Regions from separate parts of the Providencia alcalifaciens genome, predicted to be linked through region 2. Evidence: predicted binding sites of a transcription regulator. Region 2 holds the regulator's gene; each other region holds the start of a gene.
The links. Region 2 encodes PurR, which represses purine synthesis genes. Its sites were predicted from a motif close to CANGCAAACGTTTGCNTG; they were not measured.
Positions count from the first base shown of each region.

Region 1: the regulator PurR is predicted to act here: its motif matches at 2,113-2,130, upstream of cvpA (colicin V production protein).
Region 3: the regulator PurR is predicted to act here: its motif matches at 1,876-1,893, upstream of purH (bifunctional phosphoribosylaminoimidazolecarboxamide formyltransferase/IMP cyclohydrolase).
Region 4: the regulator PurR is predicted to act here: its motif matches at 1,764-1,781, upstream of purL (phosphoribosylformylglycinamidine synthase).

Region 1 is NZ_OU659204.1:2,464,844-2,469,041, reverse strand. It holds gene folC (bifunctional tetrahydrofolate synthase/dihydrofolate synthase) at 1-1,250, shown strand, start outside; gene dedD (cell division protein DedD) at 1,256-2,005, shown strand; gene cvpA (colicin V production protein) at 2,183-2,686, shown strand; gene purF (amidophosphoribosyltransferase) at 2,701-4,198, shown strand, end outside.
Region 2 is NZ_OU659204.1:1,689,486-1,693,683, forward strand. It holds gene punC (purine nucleoside transporter PunC) at 1-1,058, opposite strand, end outside; gene punR (DNA-binding transcriptional activator PunR) at 1,181-2,086, shown strand; gene purR (HTH-type transcriptional repressor PurR) at 2,102-3,127, opposite strand; gene LDO73_RS18200 (YnhF family membrane protein) at 3,395-3,478, shown strand; gene sodB (superoxide dismutase [Fe]) at 3,567-4,145, opposite strand.
Region 3 is NZ_OU659204.1:436,255-440,452, reverse strand. It holds rRNA gene LDO73_RS01950 (16S ribosomal RNA) at 1-1,356, opposite strand, end outside; gene purH (bifunctional phosphoribosylaminoimidazolecarboxamide formyltransferase/IMP cyclohydrolase) at 2,000-3,589, shown strand; gene purD (phosphoribosylamine--glycine ligase) at 3,605-4,198, shown strand, end outside.
Region 4 is NZ_OU659204.1:2,609,197-2,613,394, reverse strand. It holds gene mltF (membrane-bound lytic murein transglycosylase MltF) at 1-1,596, opposite strand, end outside; gene purL (phosphoribosylformylglycinamidine synthase) at 1,865-4,198, shown strand, end outside.

The sequences.
Region 1 (4,198 bases), 780 kb from region 2:
TGGAGGCTTGGCTTTCTTATCTTACTGACCTGCATAGCCAAAATATCGATATGGGGTTGGAACGAGTAGGGCAAGCTGCCCGTCAAATGCATCTCACTCAACCTGCTCCTCGCGTCATTACTGTCACTGGAACCAACGGAAAAGGCACAACCTGCCATACACTTGAGTCTATTTTGATGGCTGCGGGTTTGAAGGTGGGAGTCTACAGTTCCCCACATTTAGTGCGCTACACGGAACGCGTCCGAATCCAAGGTAAAGAGCTTACTGAAAGTGAGTTCTGCCAAGCATTTTCGACTATCGAAGCGCAGCGTGGAAATATTTCGTTAACCTACTTTGAATATGGCACCTTAGCTGCACTACAATTATTTAAGCAAGCTGAGTTAGATATTGTGATCCTTGAAGTAGGGTTGGGCGGTCGCCTTGATGCAACTAACGTGGTAGATGCGGATATCGCGGCAATCACCAGTATTGCGCTTGATCATACCGATTGGCTAGGTTCCGACCGTGAGCATATTGGTTATGAGAAAGCGGGTATTTTCCGACAAGGTCATTATGGCGTGGTGGGTGAGCCTGATATGCCAGCCTCTATCGGCGCTTATGCAGACAAAATTGGCACTATGCTGTTTCGTCGTGGCACGGATTGGCGTTACCAAGAGCAGGGGCAACATTGGTCTTGGGAAAGTTCTCAGCGGTCATGGGCTAATTTACCGTTACCGAATGTCCCGCTGGCCAATGCAGCAACTGCGATGGGTGTGATCAGCTGCCTGATGGAGATTGATGCCCAGTTAGCGCAGAAAATCACTGACCAAGCTATTCATCAAGGTTTAAGTATTGCTCAGTTACCGGGACGTTTTCAGATAATTGGCGAACATCCGTTAATGATTTTGGATGTGGCTCATAACCCTCACGCTGCAGGCTATTTAGTTTCCAAACTCGCACAATTACCAGTGACAGATGGTCGTCGAATTCGTGCGGTGGTGGGAATGCTGGGGGATAAAGATATTAATGGGACATTAACCTGTTTATCCCAGCAGGTAACTGACTGGTATCTTGCACCTCTGAAAGAGTTTCGTGGTGCTGATGTGACTGAGCTTAGTCAGCATGTTGACGGTGCCCATGAGTTTGATTCCGTGGAAGCAGCTTGGCAACAAGCGTGTGCGGATGCGCGACCACAAGATGTGATTGTGGTGTGTGGATCATTCCACACGGTGGCTCACGTCATGATGTTATTAGAGAAAACAGAAGGATAAAGCCAGTGGCTAGTAAATTCCAGAATCGTCTTGCTGGCGCTATTGTTTTAGTCGCTGCAGGGGTCATCGTATTGCCTGCATTGCTGGATGGCGATAAGAAATACAATGAGAATGAATTTGCAGCCATTCCGATTATTCCCAAACCGGGTGATGAAGAAGATATTGAGTCAATTGCACCAATTACACACAGTGCATCGACCGCGTCTTCGGAAGGAACTTCTGAAGCGATGTTATCGGAAGCTATTACTGAGCAAAAGCAAAGTGAGCAGCCTCCTGTAGCCGCAAACAGTGCAAATCAAAGCAGTGCAAATCAAGGTAATACGGGGCAAAACGTGGTGAATCAAAATGGAGGTGCCATTCCTGCTAATGTCACCCCAGAAAAACCACGAGTAGAACCGAAGCCGGAACCTAAGCCTGAGCCAAAACCTGAGCCTAAGCCTGAGCCTAAGCCTGAGCCTAAGCCTAAGGTGGAACCAAAACCGGAACCAAAACCAGAGCCGAAACAAGAACCTCAAGGTAAAGCGTATGTGGTGCAAGTGATTGCCCTCAATAATGCCAGCAAGGTTGAAGAAATTGTGGCGAAGCTAAGACTGTCTGGATATCAGGTTTATACGGTGCCAGCGCAGCCGGTGAACAACAAATTAACCCGTATTTATGTGGGACCAGAAGCATCAAGGCAGAAGCTTGAATCTGCTTTACCTGAATTGAACGCAATTACCGGTACAAAAGGGATAATTCAAGCCTTTAAGCCTTAAATTGATATTCAGTTATCCCTAAAAAATAAGGGTATTTAGTAACTTACTGCGGCGATTATGATTTTTTCTTTTCGCCGTTGATTTTTTTAAATTCAATGAAAAATGGTTACGCAAACGTTTTCGTTTTCTGTTAGAATGCATTCGCCGCTGACGTGAATGCGAATTTTGGAATGAAATATGGTCTGGATTGATTACACAATTATCGCCATTATTGGCTTCTCGGCACTGGTAAGCCTGATCCGTGGATTTGTACGTGAGGCATTATCGTTAATCACTTGGGGTTGTGCGTTCTTCGTAGCAAGTACGTTTTATCCTTACTTAGCGAGTTACTTTACGAACTTTGAGGATGTTTTGGTTCGTAATGGTATTGCGATTGCAGCACTGTTTATCGCGACATTGATTGTTGGTGCAGTGGTGAACTATGTGATTAGCTCATTAGTACAAAAAACCGGATTATCGGGTACAGATCGTGTACTGGGGATCTGCTTCGGTGCGTTGCGTGGGGTATTAATTGTATCGGCGCTATTGTTCTTTCTCGATACATTTACACCGCTTCCTCAAAGTGAGGATTGGCATCGTTCACAGCTTATTCCGCAGTTCAGTCATATTATTAGGTGGTTCTTTGACTACCTGCAAAATGCGTCAAGTTTCCTACCGGAGAATATCTCTCCGTCTGGCTGATGAGGAAAGACTAAATGTGCGGTATTGTCGGTATCGCCGGTGTTTCACCGGTAAACCAATCAATTTATGATGCGTTGACGGTGCTACAGCATCGTGGGCAAGATGCAGCGGGTATTGCGACTATTGATGGTAAAAACAATATCCGTTTGCGTAAAGCAAATGGTTTAGTAAAAGATGTCTTTGAAACGCGCCACATGCTGCGCCTTCAAGGCTCAATGGGTATTGGACATGTGCGCTACCCAACTGCGGGTAGCTCCAGCGCATCCGAAGCTCAGCCTTTTTACGTTAACTCTCCTTTTGGTATCACCCTTGCACATAATGGTAATCTGACAAATGCTCACGAACTCGCTCGGAGCCTATTTGAAACAGCACGTCGCCATGTGAATACCACGTCAGACTCCGAAATTCTTCTAAACGTATTAGCATACGAATTAGATAAGTTTGACCATTTTCCTCTCGAACCCGACAACATTTTTAGTGCCGTAGCATCAATGCACAAAAAAATCCGTGGTGCCTATGCTTGCGTGTCACTGATTATTGGCCACGGGATGGTGGCATTTCGTGACCCACACGGTATCCGTCCATTAGTACTTGGTCGCCGTATTCTAGCAACTGGCGAACACGAATATATGGTCGCCTCTGAAAGTGTGGCACTCGATACTTTAGGCTTCGAATTCCTACGTGATGTTGCGCCAGGCGAAGCGGTATATGTTACTGAAGATGGTAAATTATTTACCCGCCAATGTGCAGAAAACCCTCAGCTGACACCGTGTATTTTTGAATATGTTTATTTTGCTCGCCAAGATTCGTTTATCGATAAAATCTCGGTGTATAACGCAAGATTGCGTATGGGGCAAAAATTGGGCGCGAAAATTGCTCGCGAATGGGAAGACCTGCATATTGATGTGGTGATCCCAATCCCTGAAACTTCATGCGATATTGCGTTAGAAATCGCCCATATCCTAGAGAAACCGTATCGCCAAGGTTTTGTGAAAAACCGCTATGTTGGACGTACCTTTATCATGCCTGGGCAACAAGAACGTCGTAAATCTGTGCGCCGTAAACTGAATGCAAACCGTGCAGAGTTTCGCGATAAAAACGTTCTGCTGGTGGATGACTCGATTGTGCGCGGTACCACATCAGAGCAGATTGTTGAACTTGCTCGTGAAGCGGGTGCAAAGAATGTCTACTTTGCTTCAGCCGCACCAGAAGTTCGCTTCCCTAACGTATACGGCATCGATATGCCAAATGCGAATGAATTGATTGCACATGGTCGGGAAGTGGATGAAATCCGTAAGCTGATTGGCGCAGATGGCCTAATTTTCCAAGATCTCAGCGACCTTATTGATGCGGTTCGTGAAGAAAACCCAGAAATCAACGAATTTGAATGCTCAGTATTTGATGGCATCTACGTGACTAAAGATATCGACCAAAGCTATTTAGATTATCTGGAAAATCTGCGCAAAGATGATGAGTTGAAGCTGAAAGATCAGAGTGATGTTGAGGATTTAG
Region 2 (4,198 bases):
CATAACCCTAACTGTAAGGCATTTTGTAATGCAGCGGCCTTACCACTAGCTGATGGGAACGTATTGAGGGCTTTGGCTACTGCAATTGGGTATGATGCTCCGTTCATTGCTGCCATAAAACAGAATGGAACTAAAATCATGGTTAATGTTGGCTGAGTATAAATCGACATGGCGAAGAGAATCATCATGCTAACGGCATAACCGGCTAGCAAGATTGGGAACAACGTTTCAGCGCGAACTTTAGCTAATACGAAGCGGCAGCCGTATCCCCCGACAATAAATGCCAGTGTTTGAGGAATATAACTCAGGCCGATATCTGCAGGGTTAAAGCCCATATTGCGTAGAATAAACGGTGAACCCGTTAACCATGCAAAAAAGCCAGCGCTACATGCTGCGTACACAAGCACGTTACCACTGAAAACAGGGGAGCGTAACAAGGTAGCAAAGGAAATTTTGGTTTGTGGCTGGTTTTCTTCTGCTGTGACTTTCGGGGCAACTTTTTTTAACATCAAAGTCGGTAGCAAAAGTAAAACGCCCACCATCATCAGCACGATGAAGATAAATTCCCAGTTTTTGTGTTCAAGCACCCAGGCACCTAAGAGGGGCGCTAAGGCGGGAGAAAGAGCCACTAAAGGCATGATAGAAGCAAATACTTTTTGAGTATCAGCTTCGTTATAGCGGTCGATAACGAGGGCTTGCCATAAAACTGCAGCAGAACAAACGCCAACAGCCTGTAAGAATCGAAGGATTAATAGCTGAGTAGCATCGGTGACCCAAATCATTGCTAAGCAGCTAACAATAAACAGGGAAAGCCCCACAATAAGGATAGGTTTACGGCCTAATTTATCTGAAAGGGGTCCCCATAGTAGCTGGGCAAAAGCAAAGCCCGCTAGAAAGATACTCAGAGATGCGCTGATAGCGCCTTCAGTCGTATTTAAGGATGTTTGCATTGAACCAAAGGCAGGCAGATACATATCGATGGCTAAAAACCCCAGCATGCTTAGGCCAGCAAGGTAAATCAAAAATCCAGAGGAGTTTTTTGTCGCAGTATTTGTCATAGTTTTTGCTTAATCTATATTTAAAATAATGTTAATAGTTATCTTATTGTATAGGCTATTTTTTTACGTTGTGAAACGGTAATATTTGGACTCTGCTATCAAATAATTTGAAGGGAAAGAAAATGTGGTCAGCTCATGCACTTGAAGTCATAGACGCAGTTGCTCGAACGGGAAGCTTTAGTGGTGCTGCGGATGAGTTGCATCGAGTCCCTTCAGCGATCAGTTACACAGTAAAACAAGTCGAAGAATGGTTGGCAGTTCCGCTATTCGAGCGCCGTCACCGTGATGTAGTATTGACGGAAGCTGGGGTTATTTTTATTAAAGAAAGTCGAAGTGTTATCAAAAAAATGATTGATACTCGACACCAATGCCAACAAGTTGCCAATGGGTGGCGTGGACAGTTCAGTATTGCTGTTGATTGCATCGTAAAACCGCAGCGTACAGAACAGTTGATTTTGGACTTTTATCGTCATTTTCCTGACATTGAACTGTATATCCACCCTGAAGTGTTTAATGGGGTTTGGGATGCTTTAGCGGATGGACGTGTGGATGTCGCGATTGGCGCGACCCGAGCATCACCAATTGGTGAGCGCTATAGTTTCCGTGACATGGGTTTTATGTCATGGCGTTGTGTTGCGAGCCCCGATCATCCATTAGCGAAAATTCAGGGCAAGCTGACGGATGACCAAATGCGTGAATATCCAAGTTTGTGCTTAGAAGATACCTCAAGAAGCTTACCGAAAAGGGACACTTGGGCGCTGGACAACCAACGTCGCTTAGTTGTGCCTTACTGGGAAAGTGGTTTAGCGTGTTTGGCAAATGGTTTGTGTGTGGGGATGGTTCCAGAGCACCGTGCGGCTCCGTTGTGTGCAGAAGGCAAGCTAGTTGAGCTGGAATTAGCGCAGCCGTTTCCTGAAAGCCCTTGCTGCTTAACGTGGGTTGAAAAGGATACATCTCCAGCGCTGAGATGGCTTCTTGACTATCTTGGTGATAGCGAAACGCTCAACGCGGAGTGGTTTTCGAGCTAATGTTCTGAGATAGGATTAGCGGCGATAATCAATAAATGGACCGTCAGCCACGGAACGGCGTTCAACTAAACGCGGGTGAACTTCAATCGTTTGCGCATCTTCGCGTTTATTCACAATACGATCGAGCAACATCGCAAATGCCATCTGACCTAAACGCTCTTTTGGCTGGTGGATTGTGGTTAACGCGGGGGTGAAATAGCGCGCATTACGCACGTTATCATAGCCAATAATGGAAATATCTTGAGGGACGCGTAATCCCATCTCGTCAGCTGCACAGATTGCTCCCATCGCCATGATGTCTCCTCCACAGAAGACAGCTGTAGGACGGTGTTTGTTACTGAGGATTTGCATCATTGCTTTGTAGCCTGATTCTGGTTCGAAATCCCCTTGAACAATCCATTCATCTTTCAACGTAACTTTGGCTTCTTCCATGGCTTTTTTGAAGCCTGTTAAACGCCCAATACCTGTATTTCTTTCAAGGGAGCCGGGGATCACGCCAATTTCACGATGACCACGATCAATAAGATAACGACCCGCTAAATAACCACCGTGGAAAGAGTTATCAATAATACTGTCAGTGAAATCCCCGCGAGAGGTACCCCAGTCCATGACAACCATTGGAATATTTCGGTAATCTTCTAACATTCCAATCAAGGTGTCGGGGTATTCTGAACACATCACAAGTAGCCCATCGACACGTTTTTGTGCCAACATTTGCAAGTAAGCTTTTTGCTTGCCTAAGTTATTGTGAGAGTTACATAAAATTAGAGTATAGCCTTTCTCATAGCAACTATTCTCGACAGACTCGATCACTTCTGCGAAATAGGGGGCTTCACTTGATGTTGCCAACAGGCCAATTGATTTGGTGTGGTTGACTTTTAAACTACGCGCAACCGCACTCGGAGAATAATTGAGCTCTTTGATGGCGGCCCAAACGGCTGTTTTTGTATCATCAGCGACAAAACGCGTCTTGTTGATAACATGGGAGACGGTTGTGGTAGAGACGCCCGCACGTTTCGCCACATCTTTAATTGTTGCCATGAGAAGAAAAAACTCCTAACCAAAACTTGGTCTCTAAAATAATTCTAGTTAAATAATTACCTGCATATTGATGCATAGTACCTTTGCTGGCAATAATTTAGCGATTTGTTATCGATTTTGTCTGATCTAGCGCAAAAACGAAAGAAATAATTGATGTTATAACATGTGATATAGACACTGGTTTTACATTTTTGTGCATGTATACTGAAATAACCTTTTTATTTTATGGTTATTTGATAATTCAATTTCTTTATATGAGAGGGTCTCATGGATACAGATTTTAAATATGGATTGCTAGCTGCGTTTGGCTCTTTAGCGGTAATTATTTTGTTTGCTGTGCACATTTTTTGATTTCATTTCCATCCTAGCGACTAAGGATGAGAAATAATTAAGGGCGAGTATTACACTCGCCCTTAGTCATTTTAGAACTGAACTAAAATTAAGCCAGATTTTCTTCAACAAATTTCCAGTTAACCAGCGCCCAGAAGTTTTCTAAGTATTTTGGACGTGCGTTACGGTAGTCGATGTAATAAGCGTGTTCCCAGATATCTACAGTCAGAACTGGCTTGTCGTCACCAGAAATTGGTGTTGCCGCGTTAGACGTATTAACGATAGCCAGGCTGCCGTCTGCTTTCTTCACTAACCAAGTCCAACCTGCACCGAAGTTTTTAACTGCGGCATCAGTGAATTGCTCTTTGAACTGAGCAAATGAACCGAATGCTTTATTGATAGCTTCTGCAACTTTACCTGTTGGCTCTCCACCTGCATTTGGTGCCAAGCAGTGCCAGTAGAAAGTGTGGTTCCAAACTTGAGCGGCGTTGTTGAATACGCCAGCTTCAGAAGTTTTGATGATATCTTCTAAAGACAGACCTTCAAATTTGGTGCCTTTGATCAGGTTGTTCAGGTTAACAACATAGGTGTTGTGGTGCTTACCGTAGTGGTATTCTAAGGTTTCAGCGGAGATATGAGGTTCTAAAGCATCTTTAGCATAAGGTAGAGCTGGTAATTCAAAAGACATTGCGTACTCCTTGATTGCTTTTATTCAGTGTTTAGGGTGTTTGCTCGTAAAAT
Region 3 (4,198 bases), 1.3 Mb from region 2:
TCTACGATTACTAGCGATTCCGACTTCATGGAGTCGAGTTGCAGACTCCAATCCGGACTACGACGTACTTTATGAGTTCCGCTTGCTCTCGCGAGGTCGCTTCTCTTTGTATACGCCATTGTAGCACGTGTGTAGCCCTACTCGTAAGGGCCATGATGACTTGACGTCATCCCCACCTTCCTCCGGTTTATCACCGGCAGTCTCCTTTGAGTTCCCACCATTACGTGCTGGCAACAAAGGATAAGGGTTGCGCTCGTTGCGGGACTTAACCCAACATTTCACAACACGAGCTGACGACAGCCATGCAGCACCTGTCTCAGAGTTCCCGAAGGCACTAAAGCATCTCTGCTAAATTCTCTGGATGTCAAGAGTAGGTAAGGTTCTTCGCGTTGCATCGAATTAAACCACATGCTCCACCGCTTGTGCGGGCCCCCGTCAATTCATTTGAGTTTTAACCTTGCGGCCGTACTCCCCAGGCGGTCGATTTAACGCGTTAGCTCCGGAAGCCACTCCTCAAGGGAACAACCTCCAAATCGACATCGTTTACAGCGTGGACTACCAGGGTATCTAATCCTGTTTGCTCCCCACGCTTTCGCACCTGAGCGTCAGTCTTTGTCCAGGGGGCCGCCTTCGCCACCGGTATTCCTCCACATCTCTACGCATTTCACCGCTACACATGGAATTCTACCCCCCTCTACAAGACTCTAGCTGACCAGTTTTAGATGCCATTCCCAGGTTAAGCCCGGGGATTTCACATCTAACTTAATCAACCGCCTGCGTGCGCTTTACGCCCAGTAATTCCGATTAACGCTTGCACCCTCCGTATTACCGCGGCTGCTGGCACGGAGTTAGCCGGTGCTTCTTCTGTTGGTAACGTCAATCGTTGATGATATTAGCATCAACGCCTTCCTCCCAACTGAAAGTACTTTACAACCCTAAGGCCTTCTTCATACACGCGGCATGGCTGCATCAGGCTTGCGCCCATTGTGCAATATTCCCCACTGCTGCCTCCCGTAGGAGTCTGGGCCGTGTCTCAGTCCCAGTGTGGCTGATCATCCTCTCAGACCAGCTAGGGATCGTCGCCTTGGTGAGCCATTACCTCACCAACTAGCTAATCCCATATGGGTTCATCCGATAGCGCAAGGACCGAAGTTCCCCTGCTTTGCTCCTGAGAGATTATGCGGTATTAGCTACCGTTTCCAGTAGTTATCCCCCTCTATCGGGCAGATCCCCATACATTACTCACCCGTCCGCCGCTCGTCAGCGAGAAGCAAGCTTCCCCTGTTACCGCTCGACTTGCATGTGTTAGGCCTGCCGCCAGCGTTCAATCTGAGCCATGATCAAACTCTTCAATTAAAAAGCTTGATGCTCAAAGAATGTTACTGTCGTTTGATTTCCGAAGAAACCAAATTACCTATTAGTTCATATATATGAATTAACGTGTTAGTCACTCTTCAAGACTTAAAATCAAATATTTTTTTGATAGTGTCCTGTGAGTGCCCACACAGATTGTCTGATAAATTGTTAAAGAGCGTTGCGACATTTCTTTAGAAATTCGACTCAGTTTTTATCAACTTAGGTCGTTGTCGCGAGGTGGCGTATATTACGCTTTCCTCAGTGAGAGTCAAGTATTTTTTTACTTAATCTTTTCAGATTCTCTCGCTGCCGATTCAGTGTCCATCGCGCTTTGCGTTGGCTTGTTCCCGGTCAGTGGATGCGCATTATAGGGAGTCACAGAAATCCTGCAACCCTTTTTTTAAGATTTTTTACGGTTTTTAGTTCAACTGCTGCATTCCACAGCAAAACCCCTATTTATACCCACTTACACACAGATTTATCCACAGACTGAAAAAATAGTGAAAATAGTTCGCGCATTACGCAAACGTTTGCGCTACAATTAGCGCGAAAATTCGGCATTAATTTTATTTTGATGCTCTGAAATTGTTAGTGACTTATATATAGATATTGCTTCTTTATCCAAATCCAAGGGATCTCTCTCATGCAACAGCTTCGTCCTATTCGCCGTGCCCTGCTTAGTGTGTCTGATAAAACAGGGGTTGTTGAATTCGCTAAGGCGCTTTCTCACCGTGGTGTTGAACTGCTTTCTACCGGTGGAACCGCTAAATTACTAGCAGAGCAAGGCCTTAAGGTCACTGAAGTTTCAGATTACACAGGTTTTCCTGAAATGATGGATGGTCGCGTTAAGACTCTGCACCCGAAAGTTCACGGCGGGATCTTAGGTCGTCGCGGTAAAGATGATGCCATCATGCAGCAGCATGACATTGCACCTATTGATATGGTGGTTGTAAACCTTTATCCATTTGCTCAAACCGTCGCAAAACCAAATTGCACATTAGAAGATGCCGTTGAGAATATCGATATTGGTGGCCCAACCATGGTTCGCTCCGCAGCGAAGAACCATAAAGACGTGGCTATCGTGGTTAACAATAATGACTATGACAAAATCATCGAAGAGATGGATAACCACGAAAACTCCCTGAACTGGTCAACACGCTTTGACTTAGCCATTAAAGCATTCGAGCACACTGCAGCTTATGACAGCATGATTGCTAACTACTTTGGTGAACTGGTTGCGCCATATCATGGCGATACCACTCAGCCTTCAGGTCGCTTCCCTCGTACTCTAAATTTAAACTTCATTAAGAAGCAAGATATGCGCTATGGCGAAAATAGCCATCAAGACGCGGCTTTCTATATAGAAGAAAATCCAAAAGAAGCGTCGATTGCCACTGCGAACCAAATTCAAGGTAAAGCGCTTTCTTATAATAATATCGCAGACACTGATGCCGCTCTTGAGTGTGTTAAATCTTTCGATGAGCCTGCGTGCGTTATTGTTAAGCATGCTAACCCTTGTGGCGTAGCCATTGGCGACAATATCCATGCTGCTTATGATAAGGCATTCAAGACTGACCCAACCTCTGCATTCGGTGGCATCATTGCTTTTAACCGTCAATTAGATAAAGCCACCGCAGAAGCCATCATTGAACGCCAATTTGTTGAAGTGATTATTGCCCCTTCTATTGCTGAAGATGCATTACCTTCTTTATCTACTAAGCAAAACGTGCGCGTTCTGGTGTGTGGTGAGTGGAGCAAACCTGTTGCTGGTTTAGATTTCAAACGTGTGAATGGCGGTTTACTGGTTCAAGACCGTGACTTAGGTATGGTCGAAGCGGAAGATTTACGCGTCGTGACCACACGCCAGCCAACTGAGCGTGAATTAAAAGATGCGCTGTTCTGCTGGAAAGTGGCAAAATTCGTGAAATCAAATGCAATTGTTTACTCGAAGAATGACATGACTATCGGAATTGGTGCGGGCCAAATGAGCCGTGTGTACTCTGCTAAGATTGCAGGGATTAAAGCTGCCGATGAAGGTTTAGAAGTCGCAGGCTGTGCAATGGCATCCGATGCATTCTTCCCATTCCGCGATGGCATCGATGCAGCTGCCTCTGTAGGCGTTACCTGTGTTATCCAACCAGGTGGCTCTATTCGCGATGATGAAGTCATTGCCGCTGCGAATGAGCATGGCATTGCAATGATCTTCACTAACATGCGTCACTTCCGTCACTAATTGCTAGGGGTTTCTATGAATATACTGATTATTGGTGGTGGCGGTCGCGAGCACGCTTTAGCATGGAAAGCCGCACAGTCCCCATTAGCAGATAAAGTGTATGTTGCGCCGGGTAACGCAGGTACTGCGCTGGAACCTGCACTAGAAAATGTTGAAATCTCAGCAACTGACATTGATGGTTTACTGCAATTTGCCAAAGACAAGCAAATCGGTTTAACCATCGTAGGCCCTGAAGCACCGTTAGTGATTGGTGTGGTCGACACATTCAAACAGGCTGGTTTAACCATTTTTGGACCAACACAAGGTGCTGCTCAGTTAGAAGGTTCTAAAGCGTTCACCAAAGATTTCTTAGCGCGTCATCATATTCCAACGGCCGCTTATGAAAACTTTACTGAAATTGAGCCTGCTTTGGCTTATTTAGATAAAGTTGGTGCCCCAATCGTTATCAAGGCTGATGGTCTGGCTGCTGGTAAAGGCGTGATTGTTGCAATGACGCTGCAAGAAGCTAAAGATGCCGTCCATGATATGCTGGCTGGAAATGCCTTTGGCGACGCAGGTCATCGTATCGTTATCGAAGAGTTTCTCGATGGCGAAGAAGCGAGTTTCATC
Region 4 (4,198 bases), 920 kb from region 2:
CGAACGTGTTGGTTTTGCCAGAATATATTTCCCTAGGGAGTGATTTGGCGCACGCGTATTTTCACTGGCATAAAACACACCTAAATTTGCTGAGGCTTTTGGCGTGATTTCCAATTTTGCAGGTATCGCATCAGGCATCACATAGGATGATAGTTGCGTTTCATTATTTGGTACTACGACATAAACAAGTGATTTTTTTGCAATATCCATTGTTTTCTGTTTTTTCTCCTGACTCCGTAAATAGCCAGCCAAACTTTGATGATAGCGACGAATATTTTCAACATAGCGGTAAGCTTCGTGTCCACGAGCATAACCATAAGTCAGTTGAGAATAGTATTTTGGCTGCGTTAACAGGGGCAAATTCGCTTTAACATCAAGCCAGCGGTCAGGATCTCCACCCAGTTTTTTGGTCAATTTTCGCACGTCCAGCATATGCCCATAGCCCATATTATAGGCAGCAAGGGTAAACCAAATACGATCATCTTCAGCGATAGAGTCGGGTAAGCGTTTCATGATATAGGCTAAATACGCAGCTCCACCTTTGATACTTCCTTCAGGGTCTAATCTATCTTCAATTCCCATCGTTGCCGCAGTTGGCTTGGTAAGCATCATTATCCCACGAACGCCAGTAGGGTAGGTTGCGAGGGGATCCCAGTGGGACTCTTGCCAAGCGATAGCGGCCAGTAATTTCCAATCGACAGTTTCGGCGTACTTTTCAAATAAATGCTGATAATCAGGTAATTTATTGTTAATAGCGCTAATAAATGTAATCGTATCAAAATAATCAAAAGATTCGACGTGACTAAAATATTTCTCGGTTAAGCGGGCGAGTGAGTCATTTTGATTACTGGTATTAAAGAAATCGAGTAGCGCAGCATCTAAGCTATTGTCATGCTGGCGGCTCATATACCATGTGATGGCATGGTCATCACGTAAGTCAAACGCGACAGCGACTTTCGGGTGAATACGTTGTTGTAAAGAGACCGCGATAGAATCCTCAAGGGTATAGTCTATTTCACCTTCTGCGACCATTTCTAATAACTGGCTTGGGGTATAATCGCTACTCTCCTCCCACTTTAGTTTAGGGTATTGGGCTGACAGTGCTTTTAACGTGCTAGCGTGAGTACTCCCAGCGATAACGACCAATTTCCCTTTCACATCATTGAAGGTTTTTGGCCGAGGTTTCCCTTTACGATAAACCAATTGCTGAGTCACGTTTAAATAGCTTGGACCAGCTTTCATCGTATCTAAACGGTCTTTGTTATACAGCAATCCCGCCATAGAAATATCAGCATCATTATTGTCGAGATCATCAAAAATTTGCTCGATAGTGGGGCGGATAATGATTTTTAGTTTAACACCTAGGTACGTGGCAAAGCCTTGGGCAAGGTCGTAGTCGAAGCCACATAGCTGATGTTGCTCATTAATATAGATAAGTGGTGAATTTACTGCGCTAATACGTAACTCCCCTCGAGAGATAATTTTATCGATTTGGGGGGAGGGCGTATTTGGCCATCGGACATTGAAGCCAATGATCATGGTGGCAAGTAAGGCAATGACCACGATAATAAAATAGTTAACTTTTAGGTTATTCAAATAATTATTTCTCGTGCAGGAACGGGTGTTGTGCGCTTAATAAAAACTGTTTAATCATGGTTATAAATCCAGTGGTTTCGTATTTTGCTCTAACAATGATGATTGGTGCAACTAATATTATCGTATTTCGCACATATTAATATTTAACTAATCGCTCTATTTTTAGTCACGCAAACGGTTTCGTATTGATGAACATTGCTTTATAATGGACGCCGGTTTCCCTGCTTTCGTGATCAGGGCTGGCGTTTAAAAGAGAGAATTTAAGACTATGGAAATTTTGCGTGGCTCACCGGCACTATCAGCATTTCGTATTACCCGCCTTTTGGCGCTGTTTGCTGAAAAACAGCTCCCTGTAACGGATATCTATGCTGAATATATGCATTTTGCTGAGCTATCAGCCCCATTAAGTGGCAGTGAGCAAGGTAAACTGAATAGTTTGTTAAAATATGGTCCTTCTCTGGCAGAGCATGAGCCATTTGGAAAACTGATTTTAGTCACCCCGCGCCCAGGAACCATCTCTCCTTGGTCTTCTAAAGCAACAGATATCGCGCATAACTGTGGCTTAACACAGGTTAAACGTATTGAACGCGGCGTTGCCTATTATATTCAAGCCGATTCCCTGACAAGCGAGCAGTGGAGTCTGGTCATCAGCCTGTTACATGACCGCATGATGGAGACGGTGTTTGCCTCTTTTGAACAAGCTGAGGCGTTATTTGTTCAGCAACAGCCTGCCCCAATGAAAGTAATTGATATCATCACAGGTGGACGCCAAGCACTAGATACGGCTAATAAAGAGATGGGTTTAGCGTTAGCTGACGATGAAATTGACTATCTATTAGAGGCATTCACAGGGTTAAAACGTAACCCAACGGATGTTGAGCTGTATATGTTTGCGCAAGCAAACTCAGAACATTGCCGCCATAAAATTTTCAATGCGGATTGGATTATTGACGGGGAAACACAGCCAAAATCCCTATTTAAAATGATCAAAAATACCTTCGAAAAAACGCCAGATCACGTTCTGTCTGCCTATAAAGATAATGCGGCGGTAATGGAAGGCTCTTCAGTGGGTCGTTTCTTCCCTGAACCGGATGGACGTACTTATCGTTACCATCAAGAAGATGCTCATATTTTGATGAAGGTGGAAACCCACAACCACCCAACGGCAATCTCTCCATGGCCGGGGGCTGCAACCGGTTCTGGTGGTGAAATTCGTGATGAAGGCGCAACGGGCCGTGGTGCAAAACCAAAAGCAGGTTTGGTTGGTTTCTCCGTTTCAAACTTACGTATTCCAGGTTTTGAACAACCGTGGGAAGAAGATTTCGGTAAGCCTGAGCGTATTGTGACCGCACTCGATATTATGACCGAAGGCCCTTTAGGCGGAGCGGCATTTAACAACGAATTTGGTCGTCCCGCTTTATTAGGTTATTTCCGTACCTATGAAGAGAAAGTGAATAGTCACAACGGCGAAGAATTACGCGGTTACCATAAGCCAATTATGTTAGCGGGCGGTATTGGTAACATCCGTGCGGATCACGTTCAAAAAGGCGAAATTACTGTTGGCGCTAAGCTCATCGTTCTGGGTGGCCCTTCGATGAATATCGGTCTAGGGGGCGGAGCTGCATCATCCATGACATCTGGTCAATCTGCGGCTGACCTTGATTTTGCTTCTGTTCAACGTGATAACGCAGAAATGGAGCGTCGTTGCCAAGAAGTGATCGACAAATGCTGGCAGCTAGGTGATAAAAATCCAATTCTGTTTATCCATGATGTTGGCGCGGGTGGTTTATCCAACGCAATGCCTGAATTGGTGAGCGATGGCGGTCGTGGTGGTCGTTTTGAACTGCGTAAAATTCTTAATGATGAACCGGGAATGAGCCCACTGGAAGTGTGGTGTAACGAATCTCAAGAGCGCTATGTGATGGCAGTTGCTCCAGAACAACTCGCATTATTCACTGAAATTTGTGAGCGTGAACGCGCGCCATTTGCCGTGATCGGTGAAGCAACGGAAGAACGTCATTTAACCCTTAATGATGAGCATTTTGATAACCAGCCTATCGATATGCCACTGGATGTATTGCTAGGCAAAACGCCAAAAATGCTGCGTGATGTGACGACACTGAAAGCCGAGCCTGAATCACTGGATAGAACCGCCATCGATTTAACTGAAGCCGTCAAGCGTGTTCTGCATTTACCGGCCGTTGCGGAGAAAACGTTCTTAATCACTATCGGTGACCGTACTGTGACGGGAATGGTTGCTCGTGACCAAATGGTTGGCCCATGGCAGATCCCAGTCGCTGACTGCGCGGTGACAACCGCAAGCTTGGATAGCTATTATGGTGAATCAATGTCTATTGGCGAAAGAACGCCAGTGGCACTGTTGGATTTTGCCGCTTCTGCGCGTATGGCCGTGGGTGAAGCACTAACCAACTTAGCATGCTCTTATGTACAAGACCTTAAGCGCGTGAAGCTATCTGCTAACTGGATGTCTGCGGCGGGTCACCCAGGGGAAGACGCGGGTCTGTACGAAGCGGTTAAAGCAGTCGGTGAAGAGTTGTGTCCAGCATTAGGTCTGACAATCCCAGTGGGTAAAGACTCGATG